DNA from 3 places in the Bradyrhizobium sp. SZCCHNGR1005 genome. Region 2 is predicted to be linked to each of the others. Evidence: predicted binding sites of a transcription regulator. Region 2 holds the regulator's gene; each other region holds the start of a gene.
The links. Region 2 encodes PhoB, which activates phosphate uptake and scavenging genes when phosphate is short. Its sites were predicted from a motif close to TGTCATNNANCTGTCAT; they were not measured.

Region 1 (10,418 bases), on a different contig from region 2:
GGTCTGTGCGATCATCGCCGTCATTCGACCGGCCCAAGCCGATCCTCGCGCGGTAGTTGAGCTTTTCACATCCCAAGGTTGCTCGTCCTGTCCGCCGGCGGACAAGGTGCTTGGCGAGTTGGCGCAGGATCCCACCGTCATCGCCATGAGCATGCCGATCGATTATTGGGATTATCTCGGCTGGAAGGACACCTTGGCCGATTCCCGGTTCTCAGCCCGCCAGCGGGCCTATTCGCGCATGCGCGGCGACCGCGAGGTCTACACGCCGCAGGCCGTCATCAACGGCTCGGTTCACGTCATCGGTAGCGATCGCGAGGCGATCGAAGGCGCGATCGAAGACACGATGCGCAGCGGCGCCGTAATGTCGGTGCCGGTCAGCCTGGTCCTTCAGGGCGATGAGTTGACCGTGAGCGTCGCGGCCGCAAAGGAGCAGGCTGCGCACAAGCGCGGCGAGGTGTGGCTCTGCTCGATCTCCAAGGCTATCCCGATCTCGATCAGCCGTGGTGAGAACACCGGCCGCGAGTTGACCTATTACAACGTCGTTCGCAATCTCTTGAAGGTCGGCGATTGGAATGGGACGCCGGGACACTGGAATGTGCCCATCGACAAGATCGCCCACGAGGGCGTGGATGGCGCCGTCGTCTACGTGCAGGACGGGACGCGAGACCGTCCCGGCCCCATGCTCGGCGCCGCCTATACCGAACTTCACTGACGTTTGATCCGATCCCACGTCCGGATTCGCACGCACGCTGAGGCGTTGGCGCTTCTCGCGGTCGGCGTTGCGACTGTCGTCGTTCGGAAAATCGCGAGTTCGGGTTCCGCTCAGCAGGTCTGCGCAACCATCTTCGATTCGAAGCCGCGCTGAGATCAAGACTCTGTCGGAGCTCTTCGCACCCGCAGCTCGCAACCAGCTCACCCCCGCTAGATGCGAAGGTCGGACGCGGAGTAGGAATACCCCCAAAAGCAAAAGGACCAACTTTCGTCGGTCCTTCAATGGCATCCTTCGATGTCGGGAGGAGTGAATAGGCCCGATCCTGACGACCCCGGGGGGCTGGGGGCTGAGGAATCCGGAACCGAAAGGACCGGGCCAACGCACACGCAACGTTATGTTAGGTTGGAGGGGCGGACGCTTGGCGGAAGTGGGGCGTCATTATGATTCCGCTAACGATCCCGTGACGGACCCGCATTGCGTGCAGGCTGCACGACACAGGGCGGATCTGGCTCGCCAAGGATCACCAAGAATCGCCGGCGATCATCATGAGTGGCCCAGGGTCGCTTTGAGCGCCTTCGCGGGTCTCCTCAAGAGTCCCTTGCGGTCGTTGAGGGACGGCGCGATCATGTCATGCAGATGACAGGAGGACGCTCAATGAACCTCGTACCGGAGGATGCCGACCCGAGCGAGAACCGCGCGGCGGCCCGCAACGTCGCCGCGGCGATCCCGAATCGGGTGACGTTCAACCGCCTCGAACTCAACCGCATCTTGAATCTGTATGGCCGCATGGTCGCCGACGGCGTGTGGCGGGACTATTCGATCGATTTTCTACGCGACCGCGCGGTCTTTTCAGTGTTCCGGCGCGCCTCGGAAGTTCCCCTCTACCGGATCGAGAAGGACCCGCGGCTCGCCCGCAAGCAGGGCATGTACAGCGTGATCTCGGCCACGGGGCTGATCCTGCGCCGCGGCCACGAACTTGAGCGGGTTCTCCTGGTCATCGATCGCAAGCCGGCGCTGGTGTGACCGCGTCGGCCGCCACGCCGAGGCCGCTGGCCCGCGCACGTTCCGGAATGAGGGGCGGATTTTCAGGTTGCCGGCAGCGTATCGGCGCCTTGGCCAAGCTGGCGCTGCATCATCACCGTGTCGAGCCAGCGTCCGAATTTCAGTCCGACGTTCGGATGTGTGCCGATCATCTGGAAGCCGCATCGGGTGTGCAGGCCGATCGAGGCGGCGTTGGCCGAGTCGCCGATCACCGCGATCATCTGGCGGAAGCCGCGGGCCTCGCATTCCGAGATCAGCCGTTGCATCAGCCGCAAGCCGATCCCGCGCCGATGGCTTGCAGGATCGAGATAGACTGAATTCTCGACCGTGAAGCGGTAGGCCGGGCGCGGCCGATAGGCCCCCGCATAGGCGTAGCCGGCGATACGGCCATCCTGCACCGCGACCAAATAAGGAAAGCCGCCGTCGGTCAACGCACGGAAGCGACGCGTCATCTCAGGCAGATCCGGCGGCTCCAGTTCGAAGGTCGCTGTGCCTTCGCGCACGGCCTGCGCATAGATCGCGGTAATGGCGGCAAGGTCGGCCTCGCTCGTCGGCCGGATTTCGAGTTCTGACATGGACCGGAACCATATCAGGGGCCGGCCCACGTTCAACCGCCTTCCAACATGGCAGGTCTTCTCGGCAAGTCTTCCCGCCAGTTCTTCCATGGGCAAGTGTTCGATGGGGCGGTCTTCGTGCCCTTGATGGGGGCGCAGAGAGCTGCCCGAGGTCCAACAAAAAAAGCCCCGGCCAGAAGCCGGGGCTTTGAACAGGTTGGCCTTCGCCGTTGTTAGTCGCGCTGGCCGAGCAGCTGCAGAAGCAGCGTGAACAGGTTGATGAAGTTCAGGTACAGCGACAGCGCGCCGGTGATCGCTGCGCGCTCAGCGACGTCGCCGCCGGCCGAGGCATAGCCGTAGATGTACTCGTTCTTCAGCCGCTGCGTATCCCAGGCGGTGAGGCCGGCGAACACGAACACGCCGATGATCGACACAAAGAACTGAAGCGCGGAGCTCGCCAGGAACAGGTTGACGAGGCTTGCGATCACGATGCCGATCAGGCCCATGAACAGGAACGAGCCGAACCCGGTCATGTCACGCTTGGTGGTGTAGCCGTAGAGGCTCAGCGCGCCGAAGGTCGCCGCGGTGATGAAGAACACCCGCACGATCGAGGTGTGGGTGTACACCAGGAAGATCGACGACAGCGAAACACCCATCAGCGCCGAGAACACCCAGAACAGGATCTGCGCGGTCGACGGTGCCAAGCGGTTGATGCCGGCCGAGATGGCGAACACCATCGCCAAGGGCGCGAGGATGAACAGCCACTTCAGCGGGCTCACGAACATCGCGTAGCCGAACTGGGTCAGGTAGGCGTTTCCGAAGCGGAAGACGCCGGCCGCCGGATCACCGGTCACGGCCGCCATGTAGACGCCGAGCGCGGCCAAGCCGGTGATGGCGAGGCCAATGCTCATGTAATTGTAGATGCGCAGCATATAGGCGCGCAGACCGGCATCGACGGTCGCGGCATCGGCGCGCCCGGCGACCCGGCCGAAGGGAGAAGCGTAATTGCGGTTTAGATCCGACATGGTCGAATTCCCGTTGTTTGTCCGGCGGTCCGTTTGTGGGCCCGTTCCGCCGGCTCTCGAAACCCTATCTCAGATGTCCCTCGCTCCCGACATTAAATTTCCGTCATCGGCAAATTTACGTCCGGGGGCGGACTCTGAACCCATCATTCAAGTGGGAAACTAGCATATTCGATGCAAGCTTCCACGCGCGGCCGAATGTCGCTCCGCACGTGTTTTTGGCCTTACATCGCGTTAACCGTGCGGCAGAGCGCCGCAATTTCATAAATTCCTCAGGACGGAGGCCGGTTTCTGGTTGAGCGCCAAAAGGGTGCCGACCAGCCCCAATCCGACGGTTACGACCAGGGCTGCCAAAACCACCCAGGCGGCGCTGCCGGCCTGCCAGACAAAACTCAAGGTCATCAGCCGTGTCACGATCAGCCAGGCTGCCACCGAACCGGCGATGACCCCGAATACTGCCGTGGCCAGGCCGATCAACAGATATTCCAACCCATAGGCGCCAAGCAGACGCAGCCGCGTCGCGCCCAGGGTCTTCAGGATCACCGCGTCGTAGACGCGATGGCGATGGCCGGCAGCCAATGCACCGCCCAATACCAGAATTGCAGAGATCAATGTGACAGCGCTCGCGCCGCGGATCGCCAACGCGAGGTTGGACACCACCGCACCGATCGTCTCCATCACTTCCCGCACCCGCACGCTGGTCACCATCGGAAAGGCATCCGCCACCTTCTTGATGACCTGCGCATCGTCGGTGACGTCGGCCCGCGCCTCGGTCAGGGTCGCCACATGGGTGTGTGGCGCGCCCTTGAAGGCGCCAGGCGAGAACACCAGGACGAAATTGATGCCGAGCCCCTGCCAGTCGATGTTGCGCATGTTGCCGATATGAGCGGTGATGTCCCGTCCCAGCACATTGACCACGATCTCGTCGCCGACCTTCAGCCCCATGCCGTCGGCGATCCGTTTCTCGATCGAGACCAGCGGTGGGCCATTGTATTCGGCGCCCCACCATTGGCCTTCGACCACTTTGGAGCCTTTCGGCACCTCGCCCGTATAGGTCAGGCCGCGGTCGCTCTGCAGCACCCATTCGGCGTCCGGCGAAGCTTTGATGTCTTCGGCGCGGACGCCGCGCGCGGAAACGATGCGCCCGCGCAGCATCGGCACCTCCTCGACTTTCGAGTTCGGGGCCAGCTGCTTGAGAAACGTGCCGAAGCGATCGGCTTCGGTCGAAGGGATATCGATGAAGAAGAACGAGGGCGCTTGCTCGGGCAGCTGCGCCAGGAATTGCCGGCGCAGGTTGCCGTCGATCTGAGTGATCGTCACCAGCACCGCCAGTCCAAGGCCGAGCGACAGCACCACCGATGGGGTCAGGGCACCGGGACGATAAATGTTGGTGATCGCGAGCCGGACCAGGGGCAACCGGCTGCGAGGCAGACGGCGGGCGGTCGCCATCACCAGCGCTGCGACGCCGCGCAGCAGCGCAAACACCAGAACCGAGGCCGCCACGAAGATCGCTGCGATCCGCTTGTCGTAGGCGAGCCCGATGACGACGGCGACCAGGAACGCCACCACTACGGCCATCAGCACCAGATAGCGCCAGCGCGGACGGTGAAATTCGGCGATCACCGCTTCACGAAACAGCGCCGCCACCGGCACGTCGTGGACGCGGCCGAGCGGCCACAGGCCGAACGCAAGCGCGGTGAGGAGACCGTAGACGAACGACAGCGCGAGCTCGTCCGGGTGCAGCGCCGGCACTACCGGTAACGGCAACAGCTTGCCTAGGAGGCCGACGATGACGAAGGGCAGTGCCGCGCCGGCGCAAAGTCCGATCACCGAGCCGATGCCGGCCAGTACGATCACCTGTGTGAGGTAAATGCCGAACACATCGCGGCTCGTTGCGCCGAGCGCCTTGAACGCTGCGATCACTTCGGTGCGCCGGTCGATGTGGCTCTTCACGGCATTGGCGACGCCGACGCCACCGACCAATAGCGCTGCCAGTCCGACCAGCGTCAGGAATTGGGTGAAACGGGTGATGTTGCGTTCGAGCTGCGGCGAGGCGTTGCTGCGGGAGCGGATCTCCCAGCCCGCGGAAGGCGAGGCCTCGCGCGCCGCGGCAATGAAGGCGGCGGTGGCATGATCGTCGGCCGCATTGTCGGGCAGGCGGACGCGATAGGTCCAGCGCACCAGGCTGCCGGGCTGCAGCAGCTGCGTGGCACGCAATGCCGCCTCGCTGATCAGAAAGCGCGGGCCGAGCCCGATGCCGCCGGATAGCTTGTCCGGCTCGGCCTCCAACGTGCTGCGGATCTGGAAACGGGCCTTGTCGATCGTGACGGTGTCGCCGACCTTGAGGTCGAGCCGGGCGAGCAGCGCGGGATCGGCGGCGGCCCCGAAAGCGCCGTCGCGCTCGCCGAGCAGATCCCCGAGCGGCATGGCCGGTTTCAGGTCAAGGTGGCCGAGCAGCGGATAGGCGCCGTCGACGGCCTTCGCTTCCACCAGCGCCAGCCGTCCGTCGGCCGCACGCACCATCGCCCGCAACGTCGCCGCCAGCGAGACTTCGCCATGCGTGCGCAGGAAGGCGACTTCCTCAAGCTTGGCCTCGCGCTGAAACAGCGAGAAGGCAACGTCGCCGCCGAGCAGGGTGCGGCCTTCTCGCGTCAGCCCGTCGCTGAGGCTGGCTGACACCGAGCCGACGCCCGCGATCGCCAGCACGCCGAGCGCGATGCAGGCGATGAAAACGTAGAAGCCGCGCAGGCCACCGCGCAGCTCGCGCAGCGCATAGCGGACGGACAGAGCGGTCGTCCGGCCGCCGCCGATCGGTTCGGATATCGTGCTCATGCGGTCCGGACTTGCGGCTTGCTGTGATCGCCTTCGACCCGCCCGGAGCGCAGCCGCACCACGCGGTCGCAGCGATGCGCCAGCGAGCTGTCATGGGTCACCAGCACCAGCGTCATGCCGCGTTCGGCATGCTTGGTGAACAGAAGGTCGACGATCTGCCTGCCGGTGGTTTCGTCCAGATTGCCGGTGGGCTCGTCGGCGACGAGGATCGCGGGATCCGGCGCCAGCGCGCGCGCCAACGCGACCCGCTGCTGCTCACCGCCGGAGAGCTGGGTCGGATAGTGGTGCAGGCGGTGACCGAGTCCGACCGATTCCAGCTCCTGTGCCGCCCGCCGCGCCGCGTCCATGTTTCCTGCCAATTCGAGCGGCACCGCGACATTCTCCAGCGCCGTCATCGTGGGAATGAGGTGGAACGACTGGAACACGATCCCGACCTGACGACCGCGGAACCGGGCCAGGCCATCCTCGTCGAGAGCATTGAAAGCGGTGCCATTGACCACCACCTCTCCGCTATCCGGACGTTCCAACCCCGCCATCACCATCAGCAGCGTGGATTTGCCCGATCCCGAGGGACCGATCAGGCCGATCGTTTCACCCTGACCGACCCGCAGGCTGATATCTTTCAGGATATGGACCCGCGCAGCACCGGTGCCGAGCGAGAGGTTGACGTTGGAGATGGAGATCGTGTCCGGCACAGAGCCGGCCAATTGTGAGGGTTCGATGAGGCTGTCCATGGCTCGGTCATATGGCACTTCCGCAAGCCGGGTCGAGAGTTTCGGGCGGATGGCCGTGCACATACTCGTGTTGATGCTCGGATTGATGACGGCAGGCCCGGCGCTCGCCGGGGCCGACGCCGCGAAGCCGATAAAGGTGGTGGTACTCGGGGATTCCTTGAGTGCAGGACTTGGCCTCGCCGGCAACGAGGCATTTCCGGCCAAGTTACAAAAATCCCTGCAGGACAATGGTATAGCTATCGACATGACGAATGCCGGCGTGTCCGGCGATACTGCGTCCGGTGGCCGTGACCGGCTCGATTGGTCGGTGCCCGACGGCACCGATGCCGTGATCGTCGAGCTCGGGGCCAACGACGCCCTCCGCGGCATCGATCCCGCAGTGACCCGCAAGGCCCTGACCGAGATCGTGACCCGGCTGAAGGCGCGAAAGATTGCGGTGATGTTATGCGGCATGCTCGCGCCGCCGAACTATGGCAGCGAATACGCGGCGAAGTTCAACGCGATCTATCCGGATCTCGCCAAGCAATTCGATGTGCCGCTCTATCCATTCTTTCTCGAAGGCGTTGCGGCTGACCCCAAGCTCAACCAGGCCGATGGGCTTCATCCCACCGCGGCTGGGGTCGACATCATCGTCGCGAAGATGCTGCCTACGGTAGAGGCATTCCTGCGCCCGCTTCGCGGACAATGAGCGGGCTACGAGCTTTGGAAGGCGCGCGTTAACCTGAGATAGAGCGAAACTCCAAGGTTTTCCGCAGGTTTTCGATCGGTTAACGCCCGTTGCTTCGCAGAGTCATATAAGTTCGGTACAAGTGTGTACTGGACGATTCGTCGATCAACTTTGGAGGCTTGATCCCGTTGTCTTGCGGGGGCAGCCTCAAGCATCGGGAGTCCTCAAACGATGCCGCGTCTGTTCACTGGACTGGAAATCCCGGCCGATATCGGCAGCACACTTTCCAGTTTGCGGGGTGGCCTTCCCGGCGCCCGCTGGGTCGATCCCGACAATTATCACGTGACCCTGCGTTTCATCGGCGACATCGATGGCGCCTCCGCCAATGAGATCGCTTCGTTGCTGTGGCGGGTCAACCGCAAGCCCTTCGAGGTCACGGTGCAGGGGCTCTCCAGCTTCGGCGGCCGCAAGCCACGTGCGGTGGTCGCCAATATCGCGCCAAGCCGGCCGCTGATCGAATTGCAGGCCGAGCTCGAGCGCATGATGCAACGGATCGGGCTCGATCCCGAGGGACGCAAGTTCGTCCCGCATGTGACGCTGGCGCGGCTGCATGATGCTTCCAGCCAGGACGTTGCCGATTACCTGTCGGTGCGCGGCTATTTCCCGAGCCGGGTGTTCCTGGCCGAGCGCTTCGTGCTGTTCTCTTCGCGCGCGTCGACCGGAGGCGGACCCTACGTCGTCGAGGATGCCTACCAGCTCTGCGCGTAAATTCGCCGAACCGCCGCCGATTGCTGGTGGAAACGGCAGGTTCTTTGCCTGCCGTATACCAAAGCCGGCGATGATGACCGCATAGCGGCCACGACCAAATGACGGCTTGCAATTTTAGCAAGCCTCATGACCTAGAGTGGGCTCATGTTGTCCACTCCGTCCGACGCGTTTCGCGCCCAGTACCAATCCCTCATCGATTCCGGCGCTATCGAGGCCGATCCCGCGCAGTCGGAGGTCGCCGATGCCTTGGCCGCGCTGGAGCGCCGGCTGTCGACCTACAAGCCCGCGCGCAAGCAGGGCCTTTTGGGCCGGCTGTTTTCCGAGAAGAGCGAGCCGCCGCGCGGCCTCTATGTCCACGGCGAAGTCGGTCGCGGCAAGACCATGCTGATGGACCTGTTCTTTCAGACCTGTCCGGTGGCGCACAAGCGCCGCGCTCATTTCCACGAATTCATGGCCGACGTGCATGAGCGCATCTATGGCTATCGGCAGAACATTGCGCGCGGCGAGCTTGCCGATACCGACGTGATCGGGCTGACCGCAAACGCCATCTTCGACCAGGCATGGCTGCTTTGCTTTGACGAATTCCATGTCACCGACATCGCAGACGCGATGATCCTCGGGCGATTGTTCGCCAAGCTGTTCGAGCTCGGTACGGTCGTCGTCGCCACGTCGAACGTGGCGCCGGAGGATCTGTACAAAGGCGGGCTGAACCGGGCGCTTTTCCTGCCGTTCATCAAACAGATCGAAGACCATATGGAGGTGGCACGGCTCGATGCCCGCACCGACTTCCGGCTCGAGAAGCTAGCCGGCGTCAAGATGTGGCTGGTGCCTGCCGATATCGATGCGCGGGCCGCGCTTGACAAGGCTTGGGCGAAGCTGACCGGCAATGCCAGGTGCAGGCCGCGCGACATTGCGATCAAGGGGCGCACGCTTCACGTGCCGTGTTCGGCGCCGGGAGTCGCCCGCTTTTCCTTCGCCGAATTGTGTGAGAAGCCGCTGGCCGCATCCGACTATCTACGGCTCGCGCACGACTATCACACCATCTTGGTCGACCATATTCCAGTGATGGATTACCCTGAGCGTAACGCTGCGAAGCGGTTTGTGACGCTGATCGATGCGCTCTACGACAATGCCGTGAAGCTGATCGCCTCCGCCGAAGCCAACCCGGTGTCGCTCTATCTCGCGAACGAGGGGATCGAGGCGATGGAGTTCAAGCGCACCGCGTCGCGGCTGATCGAGATGGGTTCGGAATCCTATCTCGCCTTGCCCCACGGCCGAAAGGACTCGACCGCCAGCGGCACGTCGACCGGCCTGGTCGAAACCTGACAGAGCGGCGGTGTCGGAGTGCAATGGGCGGGCAAAGCCTGCCATCGAACACACGGCCGTGAAAACGCCATGCCGGTGCGGCCAATGACGATCCCTGCCGGCTTTTTCAGGGGCTGATCGAAATGAAGGCAGCCCCTCGAATTGGCCATTAGCCTGACTTGAATGGCCTCGGCGAAAGGGATAACCAGCCACCCAGGCTTTTCCACCTCCCTCCACCCGTTCGGGTTCAAAGGACATTTCTCATGGCGCGCGACAAGATTGCTTTGATTGGCTCCGGTCAGATCGGCGGAACGCTGGCTCACCTCATTGGCCTGAAAGAGCTTGGCGACGTCGTTATGTTCGACATTGCGGAAGGCGTGCCGCAGGGCAAGGCGCTCGACATCGCTCAGTCCTCGCCGGTCGATGGCTTCGATGCCCACTACAGCGGCGCCAATTCCTATGAGGCGTTGGACAACGCGAAGGTCTGCATCGTCACCGCGGGCGTGCCGCGCAAGCCCGGTATGAGCCGCGACGATCTGCTCTCGATCAATCTGAAGGTGATGGAGCAGGTCGGCGCCGGCATTAAGAAATACGCGCCCGACGCCTTCGTCATCTGCATCACCAACCCGCTCGACGCGATGGTCTGGGCGCTGCAGAAGGCCTCCGGCCTGCCGGCCAAAAAGGTGGTCGGCATGGCGGGCGTGCTCGACTCCGCGCGCTTCCGCTATTTCCTGGCCGACGAGTTCAACGTCTCGGTCGAGGACGTCACGGCTTTCGTGCTCG
Region 2 (10,418 bases):
TGCGGCGGGGTCGCGACATTGAGCCTGAAGTTGAAGCGCTCCGCGGCGTGGGCCCAGGAGGCCAAAACGTTGTTGTCGTCGCCGCTCCAGGCCACGGTACGGCCCTCGATGGACCCGCGGTGCTCCTCGAACGTCATCACGTCGGCCATCACCTGGCAGGGATGCGAGCGCCGCGTCAGCCCGTTGATGACGGGCACGGTGGCATACTCCGCGAGCTCGAGCAGCGCATCGTGGCTCAGGATCCGTATCATGATGGCATCGACATAACGCGACAGCACGCGCGCGGTGTCGGCGATGGTCTCGCCGCGGCCGAGCTGCATTTCGGCGCCGGTCAGCATGATCGACTCGCCGCCGAGCTGGCGCATGCCGACGTCGAAGGAGACGCGGGTGCGCGTCGAGGGCTTCTCGAAGATCATCGCCAACACCTTGCCCTCGAGCGGCTTCTTCGCCGGCTCGTGCGCCTTCAGCTTCTTCTTCATGTCGCTGGACAGCGCGAGCATGGAGCGCAGCTCGGGTAGCGGAACCTCAGATATGTCGAGGAAATGACGGGGGGTCTTACTCATGACGCGGCTGCCTGCTTCGACTGACCGCTCGATAGCGCCGTACAGGCGCGATCGAGCCGCTGCACCGACTCTTCGATCTCGGTTTCGTTGACGATCAAGGGCGGCAGGAAGCGCACCACGTTGTCGCCGGCGCCGACGGTCAACAGCTTCTCGTCGCGGAGCGCCGCGATCAGATCGGCCGACGGAACCACGGCCTTGATGCCGATCAAGAGACCTTCGCCGCGGACCTCGGAGATCACCTCCGGGTGGCGATCGATCACGGCGGCGAGCTTCTGCTTGAGCAGCAGCGACATCTTGCGCGCGTGCTCGAAGAAGCCCGGCGCCAGCATCACGTCCAGCACCGCATTGGCCGCGGCCACCGCCAGCGGGTTGCCGCCGAAGGTCGAACCATGCGAGCCCGCCGTCATGCCGGCCGCAGCATCGGCCGTGGCGAGGCACGCGCCGATCGGGAAACCGCCGCCGAGCGCTTTCGCCAGCGACATCACGTCGGGCTCGACCCCGAGCCAGCGATGCGCGAACAGCTCGCCGGTGCGGCCCATGCCAGTCTGCACCTCGTCGAACACGAGCAGCAGGCCGTGCGCGTTGCAGAGCTCGCGCAGGGCCTTGTAGAAGCCCAGCGGCGCGGTGCGCACGCCACCCTCACCTTGCACCGGCTCGATCAAGATGCCCGCGGTGTGCGGGCCGATCGCCTTCTTCACCGCTTCGAGATCGCCGAGCGGGACTTGGTCGAAACCATCCATCGGCGGGCCGAAGCCGTCGAGATATTTGGCCGAGCCGGTGGCCGCGAGCGTCGCCAGCGTGCGGCCGTGGAACGCGCCCTCGAACGTAACGATGCGGTAACGTTCCGGATGCCCCTTGGCGGCGTGATGCTTGCGCGTGATCTTGATCGCGCATTCCATCGCTTCGGCGCCGGAATTGGCGAAGAACACGTAGTCGGCGAAGCTCTGCTCGCACAGCCGCGCCGCAAGCCGCTCGCCGTCCGGGCTCTTGAACAGGTTCGACATGTGCCAGAGCTTGGTCGCCTGCTCCTGCAGCGCCTTCACCAAATGCGGATGCGCGTGACCCAGCGCATTCACGGCGACGCCGGAGGTGAAGTCGAGATAGCGCTCGCCATTGGTCGCGATCAGCCAGGCGCCCTCGCCGCGCTCGAAGGCGAGATCGATCCGGGCAAATACGGGGAGCAGATGCGACGCGACGTCCGTCATGGCTGATCACTTGAGCTGACGGGCCGGTCAAGACGCGCACGAGGAGGCGCAAAGCAGCGCCATCGCGCACCCGGGACCCGGCCCTGGAAAACAAAATGTGCCGCCTTTTCAAGGCGGCACGGACAACTATTGTATGCGCAGGACGTTCGCTGTCAACACGCGTGAGCCAGCCGCCTCAGCGCGGAACAGGTGGGGTTTCCGGTCGATGACAGTGCTAAGCGTTCCCGGTCCACATCGACGGAAGGTGTGGACGGTGGCCCCCGACTCTTGCGCGGGAGTCACGGCATATTGTAGCGTTTTTCGCATCGAGTACGACATCTCGTGCAGCAGGTCTGATCCTTAAGAGTTCGGTGGTTCGGCGTACACGTCCGGGCGCGCATCTCGCGCCCGGCGAGGGCTAAGGGATTCTGCGAGCAGGGATTTTCGTGAGTTTGGCACCGCAGCGCTGTCCCGAAACTGGCCAGCGAAACGCGAAGGGAAAGGTGCGATGACGGTATTGACCTGGTCAGACGATCGCGTCGAGCAGTTGAAAAAGCTCTGGGAGGCCGGACTGTCGGCCAGCCAGATCGCAGCGGAGCTCGGAAATGTGACGCGCAACGCCGTGATCGGCAAGGTCCACAGGCTCGGCCTCTCCGGCCGTGCCAAGAGCCCTGCCGCCGCCGCTCCGCGTCAGCGCAAGGCCCGCCCCGCTCAGCCGATGATGCGGGTGGCCCGCCCGGTGGCGCGCGGCAACACCGCGCTCGCCCAGGTGTTCGAGGTCGAGACGGAGCCCGATCCGATCACCTTCGACAATGTGGTGCCGATGAACCAGCGGCTGTCGCTGCTCGAGCTCCGCGAAGGCACCTGCCACTGGCCGGTCGGCGATCCCGCCAGCGCGGACTTCTTCTTCTGCGGCGGCAAGGCGCTGAACGGCCTGCCCTATTGCGCGCAGCATTCGCGCATCGCCTATCAGCCCGCGGCCGATCGCCGTCGTCACCCCGGCAAGAGCCCGGCACGCTGATCTGTTGCGCATCTTGGACGCGCTGTTAGCTCAGCCATCAGCTGTCGTCCCCGCGAACGCGGGGACCCATAACCACCGGCGGGCGTGGTTATGATGGATGTTAGCTACAGCTGCAGCTCTATCATCAGCATTTGCGGTTATGGGTACCGGCGTTCGCCGGGATGACGGCGGCGCACGTTGCAAGCGCGCTTGTCATGACAAAAAAGGCGGAGCCGAAGCTCCGCCTTTGATCGGGTGCTGTTTGTCGCTGCGCGATCGCCCTCAGCTCACGATTCCGCCTTCGCAAAGCGGTCGTCGAGCGCATAGCCCGCGCCACGCACGGTGCGGATCGGATCCTGTTCGCGTCCCGGATTGAGCAGCTTGCGCAAGCGTCCGATGTGCACGTCCACCGTACGCTCGTCGATGTAGATGTCGCGGCCCCAGACGCTGTCGAGCAGCTGCTCGCGGCTGAACACGCGGCCCGGATGTTCCAGGAAGAACTCGAGCAGCCGATATTCGGTCGGCCCGAGATCGATCGGCCGGCCGGAGCGGGCGACGCGGCGCTTCTCGCGATCGAGCTCGATGTCGCCATAGGCGAGCACGGTGGCGAGCCGTTCGGGGCTCGCGCGACGGAGCAGACCCTTCACGCGGGCCAACAGCTCGGGCACCGAGAACGGCTTGACGATGTAATCGTCCGCCCCGGTGGCGAGCCCGCGGACCCGCTCGCTCTCCTCACCGCGCGCCGTCAGCATGATGATCGGCAGCTGCTTGGTCTCGGGCCGGGCGCGCAGGCGCCGGCACAGCTCGATGCCGGACAGCCCCGGCAGCATCCAGTCCAGCACCACGAGATCGGGCACCCGTTCCTTCAGTCGCGTGTCGGCGTCGTCGCCGCGCGCAACCGTCTCGACCTCGTAACCTTCGGTCTCGAGATTGTAGCGCAGCAGCGTCGTCAGCGCTTCCTCGTCTTCCACAACCAGAATGCGCGCACTCATCGCTCAGCTTCTCTCTCAGTTTCCGGGGGCGGTGGCCGCGAAGGACGTCATGTCGCCCTTCGGACGCTTGTCGATCATCGGCTGGCCTTCGATCATGTAGAACACGGTTTCCGCGATGTTGGTCGCATGATCGCCGATCCGTTCGATGTTCTTGGCGCAGAACATCAGGTGAATGCAGAACGAGATGTTGCGGGGATCTTCCATCATGTAGGTGAGCAGCTCGCGGAACAGCGAGGTGCAGATGGCGTCGACCTCCTCGTCGCCCTTCCACACCGTCATCGCCGCCGGCAGATCGTGGGCGGCATAGGCGTCGAGCACCGACTTGACCTGCGACTGCACCAGGTCGGTCATGTGCTCCAAACCGCGGATCAGCTTCAAGGGATGGAAATCGCTCTCCAGCGCGGCGACGCGCTTGCCGATGTTCTTGGCGAGGTCGCCGATCCGCTCGAGGTCGGTCGCAACCCGCATCGCGCCGACGATCTCGCGCAGGTCCACCGCCATCGGCTGCCGGCGGGCGATGGTGAGCACCGCGCGCTCCTCGATCAGCCGCTGCAGACTGTCGATCTCGGCGTCCGTCTGGATCACCCGCTCGCCGAGCGCGACGTCGCGCCGCACCAGCGCGTCGACGGAATCCACGATCAGCCGCTCGGCCAAGCCGCCCATCTCCGCGACCAGCCGCGTCAGCTCCTGCAGGTCGCTGTCAAACGCCTTGACGGTATGTTCACTGGCCATCTCTATCTCCTCGGCAATGCCGTCGTAGTCCGGCGCGTCAATTCGGGTCTCGCTGCCTCAGCCAACTGCCCCTTGCCGACCGATGCAAGGGGTCCGTTTCCGGCATCAGCCGAAGCGGCCGGTGATGTAGTCCTGGGTCCGCCGATCGCTCGGCGAGGTGAAGATCTTGCTGGTATCGTCGAACTCGATCAGCTCGCCGAGATACATGAAGGCGGTCTTGTCGGAGACGCGGGCCGCCTGCTGCATGTTGTGGGTCACGATCGCGATCGTGTAGTTGTCCGACAGCTCCTGGATCAACTCCTCGACCTTGGCGGTCGAGATCGGATCGAGCGCCGAGCACGGCTCGTCGAACAGGATCACCTCGGGACGCACCGCAACGGTGCGGGCAATACAGAGACGCTGTTGCTGGCCGCCGGAAAGGCTCAGGCCCGAGGCGTTGAGCTTGTCCTTGACCTCGTTCCACAGCGCGCCGCCGCGCAACGCCTTCTCGACGCGGTCATCCATCTCGGATTTGGAGATCTTCTCATACAGGCGGATGCCGAAGGCGATGTTCTCGTAGATCGTCATCGGGAACGGCGTCGGCTTCTGGAACACCATGCCGACGCGCGCACGCAAGAGGTTCAGGTCGAGCTTGGGGTCGAGGATGTTGGTGTTGTCCAGCATCAGCTGGCCTTCGGCGCGCTGGCCCGGATACAGATCATACATCCGGTTGAAGATGCGCAGCAGCGTGGACTTGCCGCAGCCGGACGGTCCGATGAAGGCCGTCACCCGGTTGGTTCCGAGCGACAGGTTGATGTTCTTCAGCGCATGGTGATCGCCGTAATAAAAGTTCAGGTTCCGGACCGTCACCTTCGCCGGAGCGTCCGGCAAGGATTTGTTCGGAATGACGCCCGCCGGACTTGAGACGGAAACAGACATGTCGGTCATTTTGCGCTCCTCTCGGCGCCCAGAATGCGGGCCCCGATGTTCAGGGCAAGTACGGTCAAGGTAATCAAAAGGGCCCCGGTCCAGGCCAGCTGCTTCCAATAGGCATAGGGGCTCTGGACGAAGTTGTTGATGGTCACCGGCAGGTTGGCCATCGTGTGGGTAAGATCGAGGCTCCAGAACTGGTTCGACAACGCAGTGAACAGGAGCGGCGCGGTCTCGCCGGCCACGCGAGCGGTCGCCAGCAGGACGCCCGTGATCAAGCCGGAGCGCGCCGCGCGATAGGCGATGCGCCGGATCACCAGCGAACGCGGCAGGCCAAGTGCGGAGGCGGCCTCACGCAGCGGATTGGGCACCAGCAGCAGCATGTCCTCGGTGGTGCGCAGCACGACCGGAATCACGATCACGGCAAGCGCCAGACAGCCCGCGATGGCCGAGAAGCCGCCCATCGGAACCACGACCGCGCCATAGATGAACAGGCCGATGATGATGGATGGGGCAGAGAGCAGGATGTCGTTGATGAAACGGATCACCGAAGTCAACCGGTCATGGCGACCATACTCGGCGAGGTAGGTGCCGGCGAACAAGCCGAGTGGAGCACCGACGCCGACGCCGAAGACCGTCATGATGATCGAGCCTACGATGGCGTTGCGCAGGCCGCCGTCGCTCGATCCCGGCGGCGGCGTATCGGTCGCGAAGACCTGCACGGTCAGGCCAGCCAGGCCCTGGTAGAGCAGATCGATCAGGATCAGTGCGAGCCAGGTCACGCCGAACAGCGCGGCAAGCACGCACAGCGCACGGACGAAGATGTCCTTGCGGCGGCGGCGGCCATAGATCCGGTTGGCCGGATTGATGGGCGTATCGGTAGACGTCATGCGATCTCTCCTGCCCTATCCATCCGGCTTATTTTCCGGCCTTGGCTTCGAGCCGCAGCAGCATCAGGCGCGCGCCGGCGAGCACGAAGAAGGTGAGAACGAACAGCAACAGTCCGAGCAGAATCAGGGCCGACTGGTGCAAACCGTCGCTCTCCTGGAATTCCGATGCGATCGCCGCCGAGATCGTGGTGCCCGGCGCGAAGATCGACGAGGAGATGCGGAACGAGTTGCCGATGATGAACGTCACTGCCATGGTCTCGCCGAGCGCCCGGCCGAGCGCCAGCATGATGCCGCCGATGACGCCGACCCGGGTGTAAGGGATCACCACGCTGCGCACGACCTCCCAGGTGGTGCAGCCGACGCCATAGGCGGCCTCCTTCAAGACCGGTGGCACGGTCTTGAACACGTCCACCGAAATCGAAGTGATGAAGGGCAGCACCATGATGGCCAGGATCAGCGAGGCATTGAACAGGCTGAGATAGGACGGCGGCCCGGCGAAGATGTCCTGCAGGATCGGAATGTTGGCGCACAGGCTGATCATGAACGGCTGGAACGTGTAGGCCAGGAACGGCCCCAGCACGAAGAAGCCCCACATGCCGTAGATGATCGACGGGATGCCGGCGAGCAGCTCGATGGCGATGCCGATCGGGCGGCGCAGCCATTGCGGGCAGAGCTCGGTGAGGAAGATCGCAATGCCGAGACCGACCGGGATGGCGATCAGCATCGCGATAAAGGACGACACCAGCGTGCCGTAGATCGGTCCCAGCGCACCCAGCACGGGCGGATCGGCTGACGGCGCCCAGCGGCGCGTCCACAGGAACTCGAAGCCATATTCCTTCATTGCCGGCCAGGCGCCGATGATCAGTGACAGGATGATGCCGCCGAGGATGAGCAGCACCGAAATCGCCGACAGGCGGGTGATCCAGTAGAAGGTGACGTCGCCAAACTTGAAGGCGCTCAGCGCCCGGGCGCGGTCATAGGGTCCGGCGGCATCGCTGACAGTGCTTGCGTCGCTTTGAACGGCCATCTCTGCCAAGTCCGCCCCCTGTTTCTGATAGACCTGTACTTGCGTACTTGTACTTGCGCACTTGTGCTTGTGTACTCGCACTTCTGCACCAGCACCTGCGTCGTCGACGTCCCCTCTCCCACGCCTGGGAGAGGGGCCACATTCGAAGGAGCGGCTTAGCTCTTGATGTCGGACGACCAGGTCTTCTCGATCATCTTCACGACGTTGTCGGGCATCGGGATGTAGTCGAGCTCCTCAGCCATCTTGGCGCCCTTCTCGAACGACCACTTGAAGAACTTGATGGCTTCGGCGGAGGCCGCCTTGTCGGCCGGCTCCTTGTGCATCAGGATGAAGGTCGCCGCCGTCATCGGCCAGGACTTGTCGCCCGGCTGGTCGGCCAGGACAACGTAATAGCCCGGCGCATGGGCCCAATCCGCATTCGAGGCGGCGGCCTGGAACGCCTCCACGGTCGGCTGCACGGTCTTGCCGGCCTTGTTGATCATGCCGGTGTAGGTCAGCTTGTTCTGCTTGGCATAGGCATACTCGACATAGCCGATCGAGTTCTTGGTCTGGCTGATATTGCCGGACACGCCCTCATTGCCCTTGGCGCCGACGCCGGTCGGCCACTCCACGGCCGTGTTCGCGCCGATCTTGCTCTTCCACTCGGGGCTGACGTCGGAGAGATAGGTGGTGAAGTTGAAGGTGGTGCCCGAACCGTCCGAACGACGCACGACCGAGATCGCCTCGGACGGCAGCTTCACCTTCGGGTTCAGCTTCTTGATCGCCGCGTCGTCCCACTTGGTGATCTTGCCGAGGTAGATCTCGGCGAGGGTCGGACCGTCGAGCACCATCTCGCCCGGCTTCACGCCTTCGAGATTCACGACCGGGACGATGCCGCCCATCACCATCGGCCACTGGACCAGGCCGTCCTTCTCGAGCTGCTCGGCCTTCAGCGGCGCGTCGGTGGCGCCGAAGGTCACGGTCTTGGCCTGGATCTGCTTGATGCCGCCGCCGGAGCCGATCGACTGATAGTTCAGACCGTTGCCCGTCTCCTTCTTGTAGGCGTCAGCCCACTTGGAATAGATCGGGAACGGGAACGTCGCGCCCGCTCCGGTGATGTCGGCGGCAAAGGCCGACGTCGATGCGGCGACCAGGCCGGCAGCGACGATAGCTTTGAAGAAATTCATTGCTGGTCTCCCATTTGGGGAGCGAAGCGCCACGCGCGCCCGACTGCGCTCCCGCCGGCCCCTTTAAGGTGCCTCGTTGCCGCTTTTATAAAGGTTTGATGACAGTCGGATGACATGGATCAAACCATTGCAGCTACAGGCTTTTATGCCCCGAATGGCGGCTTTGGCTGGGGGAAACAGGCGGTGAAAGTTGCTCCATTTTTGGGCACACTTTCGATCAAAAGACGGCCGCGGTGGCGGTTAAGAATGTGTTTCACCAGCGATAATCCGAGCCCCGTCCCGCCCTGCGCGCGGCTGTCGCCGACATCAACCCGGTAGAAGCGCTCGGTCAGCCGGGGCAGGTGCTCGGGCGCGATACCGGGGCCGAAGTCCCGCACCTTGACCCGGATTTCCGGGGTTCCCTCACCTGAGACTGCCGAGGTCAGCGACACAATGACGCGGCCGCCCGAGGCGCCGTATTTCAGGGCGTTCTCGATCAGATTCTCGAACAGGCGGAGCAGCTCCTCCCGGTCGCCGGCAATGGTGACGGGGGTCTCCGGCAGATCGATCTCGACCTTGACCTGACGCTCGCGTGCCAAGGGTTCGAGCCCGTCGGCCACCTGGTGGATGATCGGGATCAGGTCAACGGTCGCATCCGGCCGAACATGCGCGGAGAGCTCGACCCGGGACAGCGACAACAGATCGTCGATCAGGCGGGCCATTCGCCCGGCCTGGGTATGCATGATGCCGAGGAAGCGCTCGCGCGCCCTGGGATCGTCCTTGGCCGGTCCCTGCAGGGTGTCGATGAAGCCGGACAGTGCCGCCAGCGGCGTACGAAGCTCATGACTTGCATTAGCGACAAAGTCGGCGCGCATCTCCTCGACCCGGCGCAGCGGCGTCAGGTCATGGAACGTCATCAGCATGCACTTCTCGGTGCCGCCGAAGGCGGTCGGAACCGGGACCGGCGTGATGATCAGCTCCATCCAGCGATCGACCGGCACATGGTCGTGATAGGTGGCGCGACGGGGCTCGGTGGTGGCAATGGCTTCCCGCAACGCCGTGATGATTTCGGGAGAGCGCAGCGCGAATTGAGCGAGCTCGTTCTTGCGCAGCGCCGGCGCCAGCTGCGCCGCCGCCTCATTGAGGTGGATGACACGACCGGCGCGGTCGAGCAGCACCACGGGATCGGGCATGCCGGCCACCACTGCATTGACGGCGGGGGCCTCCACGGGATTGCTGCCACGGAACACATCCTCCCGCGTTGTCACGGCGCTGTGCAGGCGCCAGGGCACCAGCGCAGCGGCGGCGATGCAGAGGAACACCGCAGCCGCCCGGAACGGCAGGAGCTCGTCGCGCAACACGAGCACGCCGAGCGCGAGCGCGGCCACCAGGAGGATGATTGCGGAGTGCCGGAGCCGGTCCGGCCAGGGCGAGAAGGCGGCCGGAGAAGACGGTGATGGACCGTCCAGTGCTATCGGGCTGTCGCTGTCAGATTTCTGCACCGCGTCCTGCAGCTCTCATTGAGGATTGGAGAAGCGATATCTGCGCTTCATCTGCGCGCCTCTTGACCAAGATTTTCCGGATCACTGTTCCCTCGGCCTGCGGAGCATCCCGCGGCCGGGTCACACGCCGGCATCCCTGTGCTCGGTCACATAAGCGGCTTCGTGCGCTCGTCCTGCTTCGAAGTGGAGGGCGGCCTGACGTAGCCGTTTGGACCGGGCACTGATGATAATCTCGCGAAACGTCAGCAAGATTACAGATATGACGAAGGGGGCGAGATAATAGAGCATTCGGAACAGCAGCATGCCGGCAAGCAGCTCCTCCCGGTCCATCTGCCAGAGCCCCACCAGCATGGCGGCATCGAACACGCCGAGCCCGCCTGGCGAATGGCTCGCAAATCCCAGGAGAGTCGCCGAAACGAAGATCACGGCGACCACGACGAAGCCGAGATTGGGCTCGTCCGGGACCAGCACATA
Region 3 (10,418 bases), on a different contig from region 2:
CGAGCCCCGTCACCCTGCTTGGACCGTGCCTTTGATTTGCTTCGCCGATCCGATGGCGCGGTCTTTGTCCAAAGGGGTCTCTTCCAATGCTCAGCCGCTTGAAAACAGCACGGTAAATCGCGCGCCCTGACCATCCGCGCCGCGACCGATCCGTAGCTCACCGCGGATCTGGTCGGTAAAGGATCGAACTATCTTCATTCCCAGCCCTTTGCCGGCGGCGGGGTCGAACCCCTCGGGCAAAGCCGGGCCATCATTGGAAACCGACAGCGCATAGCCATATTTCGGATCCGGCTCCAACTTGATGGCGATCCGGCCTTTGCCATACTTTGCCCCGTTCGTGATCAACTCGTTGGCGATAAAGCCAAGCGGAATAGCGGTGAAGGCAGGCAAATTGATCTCACTACCTTCGACGCGGATTTTCCCCAGAGAGGCGTCCGACGACGACATCGCAGAAAATTCGCGTCCAAGATCCTGAAGGAATTTCTTGAACTCGATTGTTCTCACACCATCGTAGGAATTTAGGCGATGGTGGATACGAGCAATCATGGAAACGCGATTAGCCGCCGCGGCCAATTGTGAGGCCGCTTCGGGATTGGTCGTATTGCGGCTCTGCAGCGCAAGAAGGCTGATGATCATCTGGAGATCGTTCAACAGGCGATGATCGGATTCCGCTTTCAGCAGTTCTTGTCTGTGAATCAACTCGTCCTGTTGAAGAAGTCGCGCCTCGGCTTTCGCAAGCGCCCTTCGCAATTGAACCGCCACAAGCCGGTCGCCCATCGACTCCGCACGGGGCACATGTCGATCCGAGCGCTGAATAATCACCCCCGGAGGTAGATCGGGATCGCCTGACGAACGCTCATTATTCACGACATCGGCTCCCAATGAGCGGGCATTCTTATTGCATTCAACCACAGGGTGAATTTAGGGCCTTGCAAGAACGTCGAATTGATGCAAGTCAATTTCATCCGGCGCCCGGCCTTGCGAGCCCTGATGCTGTTGCGTCCCGTATTTCGCCCGAAACGCGCTTTTTTCAGCCGCCCGCCGATCAGCGCGCCAGCGATGCCTGCACCGATGCCGTACCGCCGCTATAGCCGACGCGCCAAGCCCGACGAGCCACCGCGTGGTGGCAACAACGAGCGCAGAGGCATCGTCTTGGACGATCTGTTCATCACGGCATCTCCGAAACATTTTCGGGTAGCGCGGCCGCCTTCGGTGCAGCCGGCGTCTTCGGAAACGATGCATAAGAATGATCCAGGAAAGATTGCGTCAATTGATTTAGCGCAACGTGAGCGCGTATCAATTGGACAAACTCAGCTTCGACGATCGGAGACGTTCGCGAAGCAGTGTCCTGCGCACGAGCGAGTGCCGATCTTTCTTTTGGTCCGCGGTGGCGCGCGCGTCGCTACCACGGCCGCACGGGGGCTTCCATGCTTTCACTCATAATCGGGATCCTGATCATTTGCGTTGTCGGGGCAATTTGTTTCTGGGCCATCGACAAGTTCGTCAATGAATCCAGGCTGGCAGGTCTTCTCAAATTGTTGGTGGTGCTGATCTGCCTAGCCGCGATCCTTCAACGGCTGTTGCCGTTGGCGGGAATCAATTGGTTATAGCCGGCCCGCAATTCACCGCCGATCTACCGCGTGACGTATGCGGCACCCGTGGCCATCGCCCAGGCTGCGGGGCGCGAGGCGCGTCAGAAAAGTCCAGGCTCGACAGCGACCGTCCTTCATGAGCGCGACCGCCTTGAAGCCGAACGGTTGACCAGAAAGGCCGCTGAAAGCCCGTCGATCTAAGATGTGACAAGAACTTCTACAGACGTCGCGGCGAAAGCGCCGATGCTGCCGACGAAGCTGCCGGACACTGGGATCGTCTGCCGGATGTCGCGCGCGACCGCGACCGGGATCAAGTTGAAGCCGCCGAGGCTACGATTCGTCGGGTCGAATGTGATCCAGCCGGCTCCCGGTACGAAGACCTCCGCCCACGCATGGGTTGATCCCGCGCCGCTCGATCCGACGTTGTCCTGTTCCGGATTGTAAAGGTAGCCGGAGACGATTCTGGCTCCGAACCCGAGCATGCGTGCTGCTTCGGTGAACAGCACCGCGAGATCCCGGCATGACCCCCAGCCACGATTTAGGGATTCTACCGGCGTTTGGGTGCCCTCCTCCTCGCGGCTCTGGTACTGCACAGCTTCAGAAACGCCGACGCTGAGGTCCTTCAGCAGTGATAGCGTATCAGTCCGACTCCCTCGAACGAACATCTGTGCCCAATTTCGCAGGACCCCCGCCGTATCCGAGAACTGGGGGAGAGCCAGGGCGCCGAGATCGGTCCAATCGTCATCGGAATAGCGGAATGGGTAAGACATGGCCGAGACGGCGATATCGAACACCGGCCATGCAACCGCATCGAGCTGAAGCTCTGCGGCGCTGGTGATCACCAGGCTGGAGGCCGTCATCTGAAACGTGGCCGTCGCGATTGCATTGCCGAACACATCGTGCGCCCAGGTCAAAGTCGCAGGCGGCGTCACCGTGATGTTGCTCGAAATCAAACGAAGCTCGCGGCTCTCGCGCGGACGAAGCATCAAACGGTGCGGCAGCAGGCGCACGTTTTCGTTGAATCGATAGGACGTCGTGTGAAGAACCTTCAGGGTAATCAACGAAAGCTCCGATCGGGGCAGCCTTTGGGCCAAGCCCCTCATCCGGTGACGCTCTCGGGAAGTATGGCCGAGTTGAACGTGCCACGCAAATGCCGATCCGGAGTCCGGACAGCCGAAACTGGGTGGGCTTGCGGACGAGGCACCGAGCAAGAACGTCGCGATTCATTCATGCGGCTATGTTGACGGCCGCCGAAGTGCAAGCACAACATCAGCTTCGCAGTGCGATCGCGATCCGACAGGCGTGACCTGACCGCTGGTCGGAGAGCTGCAAATATATGGACCACCTCGTGTCATCGCGCCGACGCTGGATGGTGAGGCGACCAGGAAGGAACGAACCATGAAGAACCGGCCAGCACTTCCGCAACATTTGAGTCGCCACAGATATCACGCGCTGCTGGTCCGGCTGCAGATCGAGCTCGTCAAGCTGCAGCGCTGCGTGATTGAGCGCGGCCAGCGTATCCTTGTCATCGTCGAAGGCCGCGATGCCGCCGGCAAGGATGGCACGATCAAGTCGATTGTCGAACATCTAAGCCCGCGTGATACCCGCGTCGTGGCGCTGGGGCCGCCAAGCAATCGGGAACGGTGTTCATGGTACTTCCAGCGACACGTTTCGCACTTGCCAGCGGCGGGAGAGATCGTGCTGTTCAATCGCAGTTGGTACAACCGGGCCGGAGTCGAGCGTGTCATGGGCTTTTGCAGCAAGAAGGAAACCGAGGAATTCCTCGAGACCGTGCCGGCTTTCGAGGCGATGATCGAGCGTTCGGGTATCACCCTGCTCAAGTACTACCTTGATATTTCGAAACAGGAACAGAAGCGACGGCTTGCCGACCGCCAAAAAGACCCCCTGAAGCAATGGAAGATGAGCCCCGTCGATGCCAAGGCGCAGAAGTATTGGAAAGCCTATTCCGAGGCACGGGACAAGATGCTGGAGCGGACGCACACCGTCAGCTCGCCCTGGACCGTGGTCCGGGCCGGCGACAAGGAACATGCGCGACTTAATGTTATTCGCGATATGCTGTGGCGGCTGAATTATCCGGGAAAGCACCGTCGCCTCCACAGGCCGGATCCGGCGGTGGTTTTTCCCTACGACAAAGCCTGTTATGAGCGTGGCCTGATCGAGGCTTAAGGTGGCGTGGCTTGCCTTGATGCCTCAGTTTGCATCGAGCGAGATCGTGTCGCCTGCATTTTCGAGAGCGGAGCGGACGCTGTTGCGGCGGTCTTGCATTCACATGCACCGGCCGCTACCGGACGAAGGTCTCAAAGTTGCTCACCTTCCGATGCTCTCCTTGCTCATGATCAGCGTAGCGACAAGCCCCTCCTCCGACCAGTCGAATGCGATGGAGCCCCCAAGCTGGGCTGCCATGGTCCGCTGCATCAGGCTGCTTCCAAAGCCGTTGAGCATCGCGGGAGCCTTGAGAGGCGGACCGCCCCGCTCGGTCCAGGTCATGACGACTTCGTCGTCATGGGCATTGCACGACACGTCCAAAGTGCCCCTTGCCAGCGACAGCGAACCGTATTTCGCCGAGTTCGTTGCCAATTCGTGCAACACAAGTGCGAGCGTTGTACTCGACCTCTCGCCGACATTCATCTTCGGCACGGCAACGCGAATGCGGACGCTCGCTCCTCTTTCGTCGTAGGGCGCGAGCAAGACGGAGACGAGGTCGCCAAGAAGCGCTCCTTCGCTCTTCCTGCCCGGTCCCGGGCGAATGAGGTCCTGTGCACGTCCTAGGGCCATCAGCCGGCTTGTTAGCTCATGGGCCATGTCTTCTTTGGTTGCGGCCGAACGCGATGTAAATTGAGTAAGCGCGGTTGCGATGGTCAGAAGGTTCTTCACTCGATGGCTCATCTCCCCCGCCAGCAATTCGTTCGCTTCCTCGGCTTGCTTGCGTTGGGTGACGTCGAGAAAGATGCCAAACATAGTTCGATCGGCAATGTCCGCATCGTCACCTTGCCCGCGCGCGGAGATCCAACGAATGTCGCTGCCAAACAAGATACGAAAATCGATCTCGTAAGCGCCCACTATTGCGCGAGTAGCGGCAAACGCCGACCTGACCCGCTCCAGATCAGCAGGATGGATATTCCTGGACAAGATTTCGAATGTGATGTGTTTTTCGGTCTTCGAAACCGCCCACAGGTCGTAGGCGCGTTCGTCCATGGTAATGGCGTCCGTATCCACGTTCCAGGCCCACAAGGCCACGCCGGCAGCGTGGGTCGCAGCACGCAGGTGCTTTTCGTGCCAAACCGGCATCGACATGTTATCGGACGACATTCGGTTTTGCTTCCCTTGGTTGGACGACTGCTTCTGTCAGCCCAGCGCGGGCCTCCCGTTCACCTGTCCGCCGCAGCTTTGTCGATCGCAGCCGTGACAACGCCGGTCGCAGTCTGATGGACCATGTGGCCGGTTCGGGGAGCGCGGTGAAAGCTCCTCTGAGGAACGTTGCGTTGCAGGCGCGTGGATTGCTCGGCCTCTGCCGCCAGGAAGTCCTGGTGCGCTTCTGAGCCGCCTGAGTGTCGGCTTGTGCGAAGATCGATTTCGAGCATTTGTAACTATATCCCCCTGGAGTGGGTACCGCACCCATATTTCGGCCGAGCGGTCGCATTGGGGGATTCTGGCGGTCGCGGCGCCAAAGCCCAAGCTCGGGCGTGGCCAATCCTGCAGCACGACCTCCGGAACCCTGCTTACAGTTTTGTGCGCGGCAAACCGGCCATCTCGACGCCCTCCTGGCACGCACACGAGGCACTTTCGCAACTTCATGGGGCCTGGAACCTGGCTTGGCGTCCGAAGTTCCGAACACAGTCACTGACGGACGCTATTAGGCATCGGGCGAGGCGGCACCTGGCCTGCTCTTGCGGACAGGTTGAAGTCCTGTCTGGCATCGGTAGGGACGCCGGACTGGGCTGTTGTTCGAGGAAGGGCTCGCTTACGACGGCGCGCGATTGCCGCAAGCCTTGATGCTGACGGTGATGACGGGATGACGACGCAAACGTCTCAATGCCTCGATGCCGGATCGCGGTCACTGAGCCGGCCGATGACGCAGCAGACAACAGCCGCAGGTCATTTCCGGCCGGTAGGGACCGCCGGCTTGGGCGAACAGCGCCAAGATCCCCGAGGCCTTCGATCAGCACACCGGGAGCTGCGGTCATGGATTGCACCCCGATCGCGCCAACGAAAGCCGCGGAATACTGCTTCCCTCGGTCCCCTTGTAAGCGCAAACAACAACGGCCCGAGCTCGGCACTGGTCGCGATCTCGGGCCGCCCGAACGTCGCGGAGCGGCCCGCGACGTTCGCCCTCACCCGATCACATCGAGCTTGCCGTCGCTGTCCAATTTTGCTCACTCCTATTCGAAACCCGACTCGTCTCGCCCCTTGGAGAGCTGCATTTGATCCGCGCATCGCTGCCGGAGCGAAAAGCTGATTTCAGCGGCATGCATCCAATGCAGAGACGGCTGTGTTCCCGACCTACTCGTACGCCTTGACGCCAGGCCGCACGCTGATCTTTGCGAGCTCCCGACGCTCGTCGTCTGTCAGCTGCCAATCCTCGCACTGGCTGCAAAGCTGCCAGAAAACATCGTGCAATCTGCTTCGGGCCACCTTGACGATCTCCGTATCGTCGAACTCGCAAGACTTCAGGAAAATTGGCAAGTCAAAGCTGGTCTGACCGCTTTCGAATCGGAACGTCAGGCGAATGTCCTCGCCGCGTTCATTCGGCGAAATCATCTCGATGCGTGCGATCTTTATCTTGAATACATTCATGCACATCACCTTGCTCTATCGAACTTGAAACGAGTTTCTCCGCAAGCAACGGCATTTGCCACCGTCCAGCACCGCCGGAAGAAGATCAAAGTCCGTCCCGCGATCAATACAATGCGCTTGGCAAGCTGAAACTTGCAGCGATCCAACGGATCGTGAGTGCGGAAGACCGGCGATGAGCCGCGTTCATAATCCGGCAACAGAGACGACAAACCGTTGACGAGCCCAGTTAGCCCTGATCCCTGATCTTCAAATGGATGCCGCGCATTTCCAGCCGTATCGATCTTTGGTCGCGCGTCGGTCAGTCCTTCCGGACTATTTCAGACTTGTCGATCAGAACGGCGCTCAGGAGGGAGCTATGGACCTCTCTATTGTAGCTGATGAACCCGAGCCGGCGGAACTTATTTTATGAAGGCGGCTTGAGGTCCGCACCGATACCGGACGGGTGTTCCCAGGCCGCGCTCATCTTCGACGTGAATGCCAAGCGACAATAGGCCGCAACAGGCGGACTTCACCGGCCTGAGCCCTGCGATACGAGAAACAACCTAATTAGAGAGCGAGCTGTTCAAATCTGCTCAGATTTGGTCCGCCACAGGCGTTAACAAGACCTATCACCGCCCGGCCCGCCGAGCATCCATCGGTGACTGAGAGACCCGCGCGCTCCCGCCCTCACCCTGTCAGGGGAGCCTCATGACCAACCTTCAAAACCAAGTCGAATTTTTCGAACTGCAAGGCAACGACGCAGAACTGCTCTGTCTGCTCACATCGGATCCGGCCTGCGCCTTGTGGCGCAACTCGACTGCGCGCACACGGAAATCGACCCATCGCCCGACGCGCGTCTGACAATGAGCCGTCCCGGGTGGATGGCGCGAGCTGGTGGTCAGGTATCGCACCACAGACCGATATCACAATCTCTCAATTGGACAGTCGTTCCTGTCAGACGTCCGTCGCCGAGGGCGAAACCTTGACTCCCATGCTGCTTGCGCGACGCTTCACCCTGAACCCCGTTCTGATCATCTTGTCGCTGGTGTTCTGGTTCTGGATGTGGGGGGTGCCTGGCGCGATCCTGGCCGTTCCAATGCTAGCCATCCTGAAGATCGTCAGCGATCGCGTGCGCCCGCTAAAAGCTTTGGGGCACGTCCTCGAAGGATAGTCGCAGTATCGCCTCTCGGCGAAGGATTTAGGAACGCGCAGCCAGCGCGGCATGCGAGTTACGGCTGCGATCCCAGGTCGTCTGGCTCTCATCTAATCCGAGGAGGGCCGCCGTTCCTTGTCCATTTGCCTGACGGCCTCGACGAGGCGGTCGGTTTGGTAGGGCTTGTGCAAGGTGAGACTGCCGGGCACCGGACGAGCCTCGACGGGCGAGAAGCCCGTCGCGTAGATCACCTGGAGCTCGGGATCATGCTCCCGACAGCGTTCGGCGATCTGCCATCCGTCGACGCCACCGGGCAGCCTGATGTCGGTGACCAGAACGTCCGCGATCTGCCTCTTGCACCACGCCAGCGCTTGTTCTCCGTTGGCAGCGTGAATTACCTCATACCCTTCTTCGCGCAGAGCTTCGACCACCAATTCGCGGACCAGCGGATCGTCCTCGACCACAAGTATTCGCACTGCCGGTTCCTCACCACTTTGATCTCTGATGCAAGTCAGCAACGGCCCGCCTGTGAGGAGGTTCCGCGGGGACGCTCGCCGAGCCTTCGAGAGTTGTCAGCTCAGAGACGCCGCAGATACACTTATGTCTTCGCAGTTGCCTCGAGCGGCGCTTCGAAGACTATCAGCGACGAGCAGAACGCCGAAGCATTCTCGTGACGCGCATCTCACGCCAGCCAGGGAAACGCCGGCAGCAACGCTTCTCGAACCAGTTCACTTAGATTCAGAGCTCGCCGCTTTCCGAGAAATCAGAGTATAGCCCCTCGACGATAGTCATGACTGGCGCGCACCGAGCGTAACGGGCTGACGCCGCTCCAAGACCATAGGATGTCTCCTCAGTTCGGAATCTCAGATTGACTTCCCGTGTCGATCTCTTCGTTGGGTAGACCCGCACCGGTGGTGGATTGATGGCAAGGACTCAGCCCTCGTCCCGTGAGTGGGACTCGCAGCCCGCACGCAAGCGCGATTGCTGCGCTTGAGCACCAAGCGGCGCCGCCCGGCGCGCAGCGAACCGAGGTCGTCAAAAAGGCGGACCTGCCTCCCTAGAACTGTCGACAATCCGGCGGTAATGTCCGCGAAGCGGGGCAAGCCCCGCAAGCGATCGGCTGGCTGAAGACGCAGTTCGCCGCTCGGTGCGAAACGCTTGGCAGCGGGCCGGAATCAATCGTTCGTTGAGAAGGAGGCTCGCGTGCCGAAGCCGACCAAGGACATGTTCGACCCTAAACAATTTCTCGCCAGGGTGGGCGCGGGCAAGGCGATTCTCACGTTTCGCAAGAACCAGCACGTGTTTCAGCAGGGCGACCCTGCGGACTCAATCTTTTACATTCAAAACGGCAAGATCAAGCTGACCGTCGTGTCGGAGCAGGGAAAGGAAGCAGTCGTCGCAATTTTGGAGCCTGGTCAGTTCTTTGGCGAGGGATGCATGAACGGTCATCCGTTGCGTATCGCGACGACAACAGCGATGGAAGATTGCGTCATCACGTCGATAACCAAAGAAGCGATGATGGCGGCTATTCGTGACGAGCCGAAATTTTCACAGCTATTCATGTCGTACCTCCTGACCCGGAACAGCCGGATCGAGGAGGACCTGATCGACCAGCTATTCAATTCGAGCGAACGGCGACTTGCTCGTCTGCTGTTGCTGCTCGCGAATTTCGGCAAGGAAGGCAGCCCGCAGCCGATCAGCGCGAGTATCAGTCAGGAAACATTGGCCGATATGATCGGAACCACGCGATCGCGGGTCAGCTATTTCATGAACAAGTTTCGAAGGCTGGGCCTCATCAGCTATAATGGGCACATTGAGGTCCACAACTCGTTGCTAAGTGCGGTGCTGCACGAGAAGCCTCTGCTCAGAGAGCGCGACTAGAGGACTTTCCCAAGAAACGGCCCCAGAGCGTGGGGGACGCACTGAGACCGTCATTTCCTCGGATGCTTTGGGGGGCGTTTGCATCCGGTCGCCCCTTACCAAGTTACGCCACCGACATTCGTTCCGGCAGAGGCTCAGCTCGCTTTCGTACAGCTAAATCGTTTCCCAAGTCTGGGAGCATTTCTCTTGAAGGCGCCCTCAGACTCAACTGTATGCTGCTTAGGAAGGGATCTCATCGGTCCACACTTTAAAGCTGACCAGGGTATTGGGTCCAAATGTCTGAGTAATAGGGACGTCAGCAGCGTCACGTCCTTGAGCAATCAGTATACGTCCAATCCGGGGGACGTTGTTACGCGGATCGAACGTGTACCAACGCCCGCCAATGTAGGCCTCGAACCATCCCGCGAAATCTCCTGGGGCATATGGGGGAGGCATGCCGATGTCGCCCAAATAGCCGGTGCAGTATCTGGCCGGAATGTTCATGCAGCGACAGAACGTGATGGCCAGATGCGCAAAGTCCCGGCAAACGCCCTTACCCTCGTTGAACACGTCCCGGGCCGTCTTGGTTGCGCGCGCGTGCTCATAGCCGAACTGAATGTGATTGTGGACGAAATCGCAGATCGCCTGAACGCGTGCCCATCCGGGCGGCTCCTTCTCAAAGAGCTTCCACGCGACATCGGACAGCTGGTCGGTTTCGCAATAGCGACTGCCAAGAAGATACACGATCGTCTCTGCCGGCAAGTCCTCAATCGCGTGCTGGGAAGCCGAGGGCACAATGACGTCCGGCAAGCCCGTGTCGCGAATGATACCATCAGCCGCCAGGCGCATTCGACCGGCCGGAGCAACGATGCGACTGCACCAGTTACCGAAGCCATCGCGGTATGGGATGATCGCAACTGAGGGGTCAGTGGTCAGATAATCGGGCACGATGACATCTGAAGCCCGCGTAAAATGGACGCCCAGGACCATGATCATGGGTGTGGGTTGCGGAAAGTCGT

Region 1: a site for PhoB is predicted at 1,338-1,354, ahead of QXZ85_RS09730 (DUF2794 domain-containing protein). Genes of this name have one in related genera too.
Region 3: a site for PhoB is predicted at 2,942-2,958, ahead of ppk2 (polyphosphate kinase 2). Genes of this name have one in related genera too.

Annotation. Positions count from the first base shown of each region.
Region 1 is NZ_JAUEZC010000002.1:778,133-788,550, forward strand. Features, by position in the region: gene QXZ85_RS09725 (DUF1223 domain-containing protein) at 1-712, shown strand, start outside; gene QXZ85_RS09730 (DUF2794 domain-containing protein) at 1,367-1,735, shown strand; gene QXZ85_RS09735 (GNAT family N-acetyltransferase) at 1,798-2,418, opposite strand; gene QXZ85_RS09740 (Bax inhibitor-1/YccA family protein) at 2,541-3,332, opposite strand; gene QXZ85_RS09745 (ABC transporter permease) at 3,591-6,161, opposite strand; gene QXZ85_RS09750 (ABC transporter ATP-binding protein) at 6,158-6,895, opposite strand; gene QXZ85_RS09755 (arylesterase) at 6,951-7,583, shown strand; gene thpR (RNA 2',3'-cyclic phosphodiesterase) at 7,794-8,330, shown strand; gene zapE (cell division protein ZapE) at 8,475-9,656, shown strand; gene mdh (malate dehydrogenase) at 9,899-10,418, shown strand, end outside.
Region 2 is NZ_JAUEZC010000006.1:43,054-53,471, reverse strand. Features, by position in the region: gene argF (ornithine carbamoyltransferase) at 1-563, opposite strand, end outside; gene QXZ85_RS23955 (aspartate aminotransferase family protein) at 560-1,768, opposite strand; gene QXZ85_RS23950 (GcrA family cell cycle regulator) at 2,256-2,768, shown strand; gene phoB (phosphate regulon transcriptional regulator PhoB) at 3,035-3,739, opposite strand; gene phoU (phosphate signaling complex protein PhoU) at 3,755-4,471, opposite strand; gene pstB (phosphate ABC transporter ATP-binding protein PstB) at 4,577-5,398, opposite strand; gene pstA (phosphate ABC transporter permease PstA) at 5,395-6,270, opposite strand; gene pstC (phosphate ABC transporter permease subunit PstC) at 6,299-7,297, opposite strand; gene pstS (phosphate ABC transporter substrate-binding protein PstS) at 7,453-8,463, opposite strand; gene QXZ85_RS23915 (ATP-binding protein) at 8,607-9,917, opposite strand; gene QXZ85_RS23910 (UPF0104 family protein) at 10,065-10,418, opposite strand, start outside.
Region 3 is NZ_JAUEZC010000002.1:103,256-113,673, forward strand. Features, by position in the region: gene QXZ85_RS06670 (sensor histidine kinase) at 91-867, opposite strand; gene QXZ85_RS06675 (transglutaminase family protein) at 1,790-2,653, opposite strand; gene ppk2 (polyphosphate kinase 2) at 2,991-3,779, shown strand; gene QXZ85_RS06685 (sensor histidine kinase) at 3,921-4,922, opposite strand; gene QXZ85_RS06690 (hypothetical protein) at 6,114-6,407, opposite strand; partial or broken gene QXZ85_RS06695 (Crp/Fnr family transcriptional regulator) at 6,706-6,810, opposite strand; partial or broken gene QXZ85_RS06700 (AI-2E family transporter) at 7,351-7,557, shown strand; gene QXZ85_RS06705 (response regulator) at 7,650-8,015, opposite strand; gene QXZ85_RS06710 (Crp/Fnr family transcriptional regulator) at 8,743-9,420, shown strand; gene QXZ85_RS06715 (transglutaminase family protein) at 9,640-10,418, opposite strand, start outside.